2 regions of the Paenibacillus allorhizosphaerae genome follow, and region 2 is predicted to be linked to the other one. Evidence: a T-box and tRNA genes for the amino acid it is inferred to sense, from the RefSeq annotation. Region 2 holds a T-box; the other holds one or more tRNA genes.
The links. A T-box is a leader RNA that pairs with one kind of tRNA and senses whether it is charged. The one in region 2 lies ahead of ileS (isoleucine--tRNA ligase), so its partner is inferred to be a tRNA-Ile.
Positions count from the first base shown of each region.

Region 1: it encodes a tRNA-Ile, which carries the amino acid that the T-box ahead of ileS (isoleucine--tRNA ligase) is inferred to sense. The anticodon was not compared.

Region 1 covers NZ_JBHSRV010000010.1:96,724-101,116, reverse strand. The annotation lists gene ACFQI7_RS27875 (hypothetical protein) at 1-137, shown strand, start outside; gene ACFQI7_RS27870 (hypothetical protein) at 755-985, shown strand; tRNA gene ACFQI7_RS27865 (tRNA-Ser) at 1,184-1,274, shown strand; tRNA gene ACFQI7_RS27860 (tRNA-Cys) at 1,278-1,351, shown strand; tRNA gene ACFQI7_RS27855 (tRNA-Glu) at 1,362-1,438, shown strand; tRNA gene ACFQI7_RS27850 (tRNA-Gly) at 1,443-1,516, shown strand; tRNA gene ACFQI7_RS27845 (tRNA-Phe) at 1,519-1,594, shown strand; tRNA gene ACFQI7_RS27840 (tRNA-His) at 1,597-1,668, shown strand; tRNA gene ACFQI7_RS27835 (tRNA-Gln) at 1,679-1,753, shown strand; tRNA gene ACFQI7_RS27830 (tRNA-Leu) at 1,755-1,843, shown strand; tRNA gene ACFQI7_RS27825 (tRNA-Lys) at 1,977-2,052, shown strand; tRNA gene ACFQI7_RS27820 (tRNA-Tyr) at 2,058-2,143, shown strand; tRNA gene ACFQI7_RS27815 (tRNA-Pro) at 2,145-2,221, shown strand; tRNA gene ACFQI7_RS27810 (tRNA-Ile) at 2,283-2,357, shown strand; tRNA gene ACFQI7_RS27805 (tRNA-Asn) at 2,366-2,440, shown strand; tRNA gene ACFQI7_RS27800 (tRNA-Ala) at 2,442-2,514, shown strand; tRNA gene ACFQI7_RS27795 (tRNA-Gln) at 2,604-2,679, shown strand; tRNA gene ACFQI7_RS27790 (tRNA-Lys) at 2,839-2,912, shown strand; tRNA gene ACFQI7_RS27785 (tRNA-Leu) at 2,925-3,010, shown strand; tRNA gene ACFQI7_RS27780 (tRNA-Pro) at 3,015-3,092, shown strand; tRNA gene ACFQI7_RS27775 (tRNA-Ile) at 3,182-3,257, shown strand; gene ACFQI7_RS27770 (ribonuclease H-like YkuK family protein) at 3,305-3,883, shown strand; gene ACFQI7_RS27765 (RtcB family protein) at 4,264-4,393, shown strand, end outside.
Region 2 covers NZ_JBHSRV010000002.1:274,628-279,020, forward strand. The annotation lists gene ACFQI7_RS09825 (5'-deoxyadenosine deaminase) at 1-127, shown strand, start outside; gene ACFQI7_RS09830 (S8 family peptidase) at 124-1,455, opposite strand; gene ACFQI7_RS09835 (hypothetical protein) at 1,647-1,994, shown strand; T-box leader at 2,158-2,421, shown strand; gene ileS (isoleucine--tRNA ligase) at 2,528-4,393, shown strand, end outside.

The DNA.
Region 1 (4,393 bases), on a different contig from region 2:
TAGACGATCTTATTGATGAGATTCACTTTGCTGAAAATTCTACTGTTGCATCTTTCTATAAAAGAAGACTTGATCACATACTCAAAGACTTTACTGAATTCCGTCGATCTGTAATACGCATGAAATTACAGAATTAAGGAGGAGGGTCTTAGGAGGTGTTCAAAACAAATGATCTTAGTTTAAACAACAAATTTACTTCGCAGAATACAGGTTCTGCGAAGTAAATTTTAGAAAATGACTGGATAATTTGGTTGAGGTAAAACATCCCGGCATGCTTATCTATGATGAAAATCCACTTGACATTAAAGTTGTAATTGATTTATGATGAGGAAAATTTAGGTGCATGGAAAGGAGCGTGAGCGAGGATGAAAACGGCCATATATCCATTTGGATATGAGTGCATTCAGCAGTGGAGCCTATCGGAAGGCGACCATTTATTTCTTAATTCCCAAAAGCCTCATACCTCGCCACGCGGCCTTTTTTCGATATCCCTATCCCCCTAACGAAAGGGAGGAACTGTAGGCAAAATAGCGTCATTTTTGACGTTTTTGTCCGGATATGAAAAGACCGCTGGAATATTAGCGGTCTTTTTTCTTTCACGGGAATTTGGATAAATGATGAAATAAAATAAAAAAAAGGGTTGACAGTAAAAATAACCCATGGTATTATCACATCAGTAAAGCGGTAAAACATTAAAGTAATAACGCATGAAAGTATTTGGCGCGAAATCCACGAAGAAAGGAAGGGATAGGCCATGAGAAAGCCGTTATTTATGAATCCATGTAAGCAGTCTTATCAGCAGCAGCCATTTGGCTATCAAGAGATTACGATCAATCATGAGTATGCCGATTTTTGGCGCGAACATGGCATTAATGGGCAATTTTTGAGCTTCCTTAAAGCCTATATCCATCCGATCAATCGTAGCTTTTACGTGCCACGTTTGGGCCGTTCGATCCTTAAAAGAGGAGGAACGGTGCTAACGTGATCTTGAATCGCGGACCGTTCTGAATCTGAATCCGTTGATCCATAGATTTTGTACGTATAAGGCTACTTGCACTCAAGCAAGTGGTCCATTTGTGTTTGTCTTCTTTCGGGCGAGGTTCTCCGATAAACGACTCAAATGGTACCACGGCGGGGCGAGTAGCTTTTTCTATACACAAAAAAGAACATATGTTCCTCTCGTGAAGAGGTGGCAGAGTCCGGTTTATTGTATTCGTCTTGAAAACGAAAGAGGTTAGCGGACTCCAAGGGTTCGAATCCCTTTCTCTCCTCCATATGGACCGATGGCGAAGTTGGCTAACGCGGCGATCTGCAAAATCGTCAATCGCAGGTTCGATTCCTGCTCGGTCCTTCAAAGATTTGGCGCATTAGGCAAGCGGGTAAGCCACACGACTTTCACTCGTGCATTCGGTGGGTTCGAATCCCCCATGCGTCACCAACACGTGGAATTAGTTTAACGGTAGAACGGGTGCCTTCCAAGCATTAAGAATGGGTTCGATTCCCGTATTCCGCTCCAATGGTTCGGTAGCTCAGTTGGTAGAGCGATGGCCTGAAAAGCCATGCGCCGCTGGTTCGATTCCAGCCCGGACCACCATGGAGATCATGGCGAAATGGCCAACGCGACGGGTTGTGGCCCCGTTATCGCCGGTTCGATTCCGGTTGGTCTCCCTTAAAATATTGCCTCTTAGCCAAGTTGGTAAGGCAGCGGTCTTTGAAGCCGCGATCCCAGGTTCGAGCCCTGGAGGGGCAGCCATGCGGCTGTGATGGAATGGCAGACATGCGGGCCTCAGACGCTCGTGCAGCGAAAGCTCACTTGTGGGTTCAAGTCCCACTGGCCGCACCAAAAGTACATATCGATCGGTTCGCAAAGTGTGAGTTGACCATTAGATGGGTTGATGGTGGTTGAACGAAACACGAGCTGTAAAAAATCGGTGGGAGTCTAACCCGCTCCTAGCAAGGATTTACCGTGACCACATGCTGGCGTAGCTCAATCGGTAGAGCAACTGACTTTTAATCAGTAGGTTGAAGGTTCGAACCCTTTCGCCGGCACCAAACTTGGGAGGATAGCGAAGAGGTCAAACGCAGCTGACTGTAAATCAGCTCCCTTCGGGGTTCGGCGGTTCAAACCCGTCTCCTCCCACCAACGGGATGTAGTTCAGCTTGGTAGAACGCTAGTTTCGGGTACTAGAGGCCATCGGTTCAAATCCGGTCATCCCGACCATAAACGAGCGTTGTCAGCGCAGAGGTCGTCAGGGGCTCAAATCCCCTTGGGGCCGCCATATGCTGTCGTAGCTCAGAAAGGTTAGAGCGTCCGGCTGATAACCGGGAGGCCAGTGGTTCAAGTCCACTCGACAGCATCATATTTAGGGATATAGCCAATCGGTAAGGCAGCGCACTGTTAATGCGTGACATGCAGGTTCGAGTCCTGCTATCCCTGCCATGGGGTCGTAGCTCAGTTGGAAGAGCAGCTGCTGTGCAAGCAGTAGGTCGGAGGTTCGATTCCTCTCGATTCCACCTAAATGTAGGGGTCCATGTTCCTTGGCCGGCGAGTCTGCCTCCAAAACAGACTGTGGTGGGTTCGATGCCCACGCCCCCTGCCATCTCGGGGTATAGAATAGCGGTCAAATTCACGGGACTTTGACTCCCGCATCTCCGGTTCGAATCCGGATGCCCCTGCCATCGGGACGCTTGAGGAAGTACATTCGTTCGCAAGTCGAATGGTTCGGTTCGCTGCCGAAGGTTCCGAAAATTAGCTTTTCCGTCCGTTGAAGCACGAACGACGGTTCGGATCGATCGGCTCCGTTTGAGAGCCGACATCGATAAAATGGACGGGTGCGTGGGCTTGTAGTTTAACTGGTAAAACACCCGACTCTTAATCGGCGAGAGTGTAGGTTCGAGTCCTGCCGGGCCCATATTTCTTCTTTGCGCCTCTGACGGAAATGGCAGACGTAGCGAGCTTAAAATTCGTGGTCGAAAGACACTGAGGGTTCGAATCCCTCGGGGCGCACCAATATCGGGAAGTAGCTCAGTTTGGTCAGAGCACCTGCCTTGGGAGCAGGGGGCCGCATGTTCAAATCATGTCTTCCCGACCATATGAGATATGACGGAATGGCAGACGTAGTGCTTGAGGAGCTGCGGATTCAAAGACCGTGGGAGTTCGAGTCTCCTTATTCCCATTTCAGCGCCTTTAGTTTAATGGCGAAGCAGTCCGGCTCATAACCGGCCATATGATGGTCCGAGTCCATCAGGGCATACCAATTTACAATGAAAGGAAGAAGCCAACCTTGCGTTACAGGTGAACCCCATGAAGACAAAAATACGACAATTCCCATTGATTCATGAAACGACATTCCGCAATAGGACTGAACAGAACCTTGAGTTTCGCGACGTCATGGACAGGATTTCACGTTTCATCGAGAGCGACCCAAGGGCGGTTTATGATCTCGTGGTTACGACCGATTCCCAGACCCATTCTGGGCATACGAAAGCAGTTACTTATGTAGTGGCATACCGCGTCGGACGTGGGGCCTGGCTATGCAGCCGGCAAATTATTTTACCGCGGGAAATTCGCTCTGTTCACGAAAAATTGTCACTGGAAACGACCTTTTCACAGGAGATTGCCGCACTGTTCGGTTTTGCCGAACGCGATCGTCTCGAAAGCATCATTCTGCCTTATCTCGACCAAGGAGCTGATATTCGGTTCATGGTGGATATCGATGGTGGTGCGGGTACGAAAAATAAGACGGCAGCTTACGTTGCTGAAATGGTTGGTCGAATTGAGGCAATGGGTTTGATCGCAAGGGTTAAGCCTGAATCGGTAATGGTGAGTATCGCTGACCGCGAGACGAAAAGACCTTATCGTTTACGAGTTGCTTCTACTTAGCGTTATCTAACAGATTCTGGAGGGAGGAAGATCCTTCCGATCATCGGCAGGGCGGCAGGAAAGCAGAACTTATGAGCTATGAGTGCGGTAGCATGAATGGAGCACGGCGACGGTGCTTTTGGCTACTAAACTTATCAGAACCGCAATTTTTTGTTACCTGTCACGCTGCCACTTATATTCGTGCCAAAGGATATCTCTGATAATGAGAATCAAAGAAAGTTAGCTTTCATAAGTTTAGCAGCAGAATGGAAAAATTTCTCGAACGTCGTAATACTTTTGCCATGTACGTTTGCCCTGTAATCAACGATTCTAATACTAGAAAGTCGTCAAGCGCGGCATTGCAGGAAATTTGGAAAGACAATAAAGAGGAGATGTTTATCATGGCTTATCAATCAATAGATGGAGTTCGGGTTTGGGGCAATCCTGATGAGGGGGCGCTTGCCCAGGCTAAGAGGTGTGCGGAAACCGGGCGGGTCGTACAGGCTCTGCTCATGGCTGATCATCACAAAG
Region 2 (4,393 bases):
AGTGGACACGGTACTGGTCGACGGCCGCATCGTGATGGAGAACAAACAGGTAACGACGATCGATAAGACCGAAGTGCTCCAGCAATGCGACACAGCTATAAAGCGATTGCTGGAGCGACTGAACTAAACGTTGCGGCGGCTGGCGGCGGCGGAATTCCGGCAAGAGGAGGGCGGCCTCTTCTTTTTTGCATGGGAGCGACCGCATCGCTTTTCCAGAAACCGGACGTCGATTTCGCCACTGCCGGCTGCATTAACGCCAAACTTGAGGCGGAACGCATGTTTTTTCAATATCTTTTTCACTTGAAGAGGTGTAAGGCACGGCTTTTTTTGCAGCAGCTGTGCGGCCGCACCCGAGACGATGGGCGTGGACATGCTCGTCCCGGACAGCGTGAAGTATCCTTTGCCGACCCGCAGCCAAGGCAAGCTGCGATCAAGGAAGGAGCGGGGAGCCCGCAGCGAAATGATCGCTTCGCCGGGCGCGACCAAATCCGGTTTCTTGCCGCCGTTCCTGCTAGGGCCGCGGCTGGAATAGAAAACCATCGTATCGTCGGCTTCCTTGACGGTCCGCCGATCATCTACAGCCCCGACTGTGATCGCCGACGGACTATTGCCTGGGGAATCGATGGTCCGAGGACGCGGCCCTTCGTTACCCGCGGCGACAACGACGACGAGGCCGGCGCGGACTGCTTTTTCCACCGCTTGGCTCAGCGGATCTTCTTTCAAAGAACCGGGTGCCGGACCGCCGAGCGACAACGAAAGAATGCGTAATTTCAGCCGCTTCCGATTCGCGATGCACCATTCGACTCCCTTGATGATTGTAGAGTCGGAGCCGTTACCGAATCTGTTCAATACTTTGACGCCTACGATTCCCGCCTTCGGAGCGGGACCCCGGTATTTCCCTTTACTCATCCATCCGTTTCCTGCCGCATCCCCTGCCACATGGGTTCCATGCCCGTTATCGTCGTAAGGCAATTTCCTGAAGTTGACGAAATCTTTGAAGGCGACAATTCGATTAACGGGACGGGTCAAGTCCGGGTGCGGATACACGCCGGTATCGATAACAGCGACGTTGATCCCTTTGCCGGTAAGCCCTTTTTTTCTTTGAACGGCCGTAGAGCCGATCGAAGGCGTCGCGATATCGAGCGATGCTTTTTTGATTCCGTCCAAGTAAATTTTGCCGATCGATTTCAAGCCGCACATGCACCGCAGACCCTTCATCGTAACCTTGAGCATGACCGCATTGATCAGCGGCAAACGAAGCGGATTCGGCAAAGAGTCAGAGCCTAGACGATTTTGCAAGGAACGCAGACGGGCTGAAGTCATTTTCTTTTGAAACTGAACGATTACCGGAAGGGAAGCTGGCTTACGCTTTAATAAGTGCGACCGCCGAACCTTTTTCCTCAAATGGGGATTCATTTTTACGGCGTACTTATGCAGCCAGGCCTTTCTTTTCATGCGGGCGTCTCACCTCTTTCTCATGCAGTATATGTGCGGTAATGCAAAAGTTGAGGAAGATACGGAAGAACTAAAATCGATAATGCATTCTAGTAAATATGCCTTATTTCATAGTGGTAGGTATCTGACGTTTCAACATGAGAAATGAACGCATTAATTATAACTATCTCACAAGCGAAGGGGTGAAATGAATGGCAATCGTTAAGAAAAAAACAGTAACGAAAAAGCCGGTAAAAAAAATCGGTGTAACGGCTCCTAAGGTGCGGAGACGGAGAATCAGACAGACGTTGGATCGTTTTCATGTCATTGCGGTAAACGCTAACCTGGTTCCAGTTACTACAACCGGCTGGACAGCCGTGTTAACGAGAGGGGATACAACCGAAACAGCAAACTTTGACAGTTTCGGTGTTGCAAGATTTAATAATCTTACTACTTTAACGAACGTATCCTATACCCTAAGAGTTAGGAATGCTGATGGGGTTCAGAGAGCTCAAAGAAGTGTGCCTGCAGACCTTGAAGCTATCGTTATTCAGGTTTGAGATCGTTAAAATAGATATGGAGAAACGTAAGCCGCCTCGTTCTTGAACGGGGTGCTTGCGTTTTTTTTTTTTTTTTTCTACGGAAATATGCTGCTGCGAATGAGATCATCCCTTGACATTTTGCAGAATTTCGTGTAGAACTAAACATAATTGAAAACAGTCCTTAAATTCGTTGACGAGAACGAGTACGCTAATCCCCTTGTTCCCCAGAGAGTTGGCCTTGCGCTGAAAGCCAACGTACAAGACTTATTCGAAAATCCTCTCCGAGAAGGAAAGCTGAAGCAATGAAGTAAGCTGACCCGGGATCCCGCCGTTACAAGGGACGCGTATGATGGTACGTAGTATGAGGTGCCGTAAGTCAGGTCAAAAGCTGTATGATCGCTTGCGGAACAAGGGTGGTATCGCGAGATGGAATCTCGTCCCTTATGGGGCGGGATTTTTTTGCGTTTCGACGAAGTTGTTCGAAACGGTTGTTCGAAGCGATACTGTCCTCTGAACCATCGCCTAATTGGACCGAAGAGAGGGTGGTAGCATTGAGGAAAGTAGATGTGAAGGAGACGGCGAGATCACGCGAGCTGCGCGTGCTTGACCGGTGGAAGCAGGAGGACACGTTCCGCAAATCGATCGAAAACCGCGAGGGGAAGCCGAACTTCGTCTTTTACGAGGGACCGCCGACCGCTAACGGTAAGCCGCATATCGGGCATGTGCTCGGGCGGGTCATCAAAGATTTCGTCTGCCGCTACAAGACGATGTCGGGCTACCGCGTCGTTCGCAAAGCCGGTTGGGATACGCACGGTCTGCCCGTCGAGCTTGGCGTCGAGAAGCAGCTCGGCATCTCCGGCAAGCAGGAGATCGAGAAATATGGCGTAGCGGCATTCGTGGAGCAGTGCAAGAACAGCGTATTCGAATACGAGAAGCAGTGGCGCGAATTGACCGAAGCCATCGCGTATTGGACCGATATGGACGATCCGTACGTTACGCTGGCGAATGATTACATCGAGAGCGTATGGCATATTTTATCGGATATTCATCATAAGGGGCTGCTGTATAAAGGCCATCGGGTAAGCCCGTACTGTCCGGACTGCCAAACGACGCTCAGCTCCCATGAAGTCGCGCAAGGGTACGAGGACGTGAAAGATTTGAGCGCCACCGTCAAATTCAGGAGCAAGCAGGGCGGGCTGACGTTTTTGGCCTGGACGACGACGCCGTGGACGCTTCCGGCTAACGTGGCGTTAGCGGTCAACCGCAACGTCGATTACGTTAAAGTTCGGCAGAACGGCGAAGTGTACGTTGTCGCCAAGCATCTGGCGGAAAAGGTTTTTAAGGATGAGTACGTCGTATTATCGATGCACAAAGGCTCCGAGTTGATCGGAATGCCTTACGAGCCTCCGTTCGGCTACGTTCGCGTGAACAAAGGGCACGTCGTTGTGGACGCCGATTATGTCAGCGACGCTAGCGGTACCGGGATCGTTCACATTGCTCCGGCGCATGGGGAAGACGATTATCGCACGGTCCGCGAGCATGAACTCGATTTCGTCAATGTCGTGAATTCGAACGGGCGATACGACGACAAGATAGCGGATTTTGCCGGCCGTTTCGTAAAAGATTGCGACGTCGATATCGTCAAAAGCTTGGCCGAACGCGGGCTGCTGTTTGCAAAAGAGCGTTACGAGCACAGCTACCCATTCTGCTGGCGGTGCAAATCGCCGCTGCTCTATTACGCGATGGAAAGCTGGTTTATCCGAACGACGGCGGTCAAAGAACATTTGATCGAGAACAACAGCCGGATCGACTGGTACCCGTCGCACATTCGTGAAGGTCGTTTCGGCAAATTTCTCGAAGAGCTCGTAGATTGGAACATCAGCCGTAACCGTTACTGGGGAACGCCGCTGAACGTATGGGAATGCCGGACGTGCGGAGCGGATTACTCGCCTGGAAGCCGGCAAGATTTGCGCGATCGGTCGACAAAGCCGCTCGATGAGTCGCTGGAACTGCATAAGCCTTACGTTGACGGCGTGAAGCTGCGTTGCACGTGCGGCGGCGTGATGGAACGAACGCCGGAAGTGATCGACGTCTGGTTTGACAGCGGCTCGATGCCTTTCGCGCAGTATCATTATCCGTTCGGAGACAAGGCGCGGTTCCAAGCGCAGTTTCCTGCCGACATGATCTGCGAAGGAATCGACCAAACGAGAGGCTGGTTCTACTCGCTGCTTGCCGTTTCCACCTTGTACCAGGGCACGGCTCCTTTCAAGGCGGTCATTTCTACCGGACACGTACTGGACGAGAACGGGCAAAAAATGTCCAAGAGCAAAGGCAATGTCATCGATCCTTGGGAGATCATTGGCGAGTTCGGCACGGACGCCTTCCGCTGGGCGCTGCTGTCCGACAGCGTGCCTTGG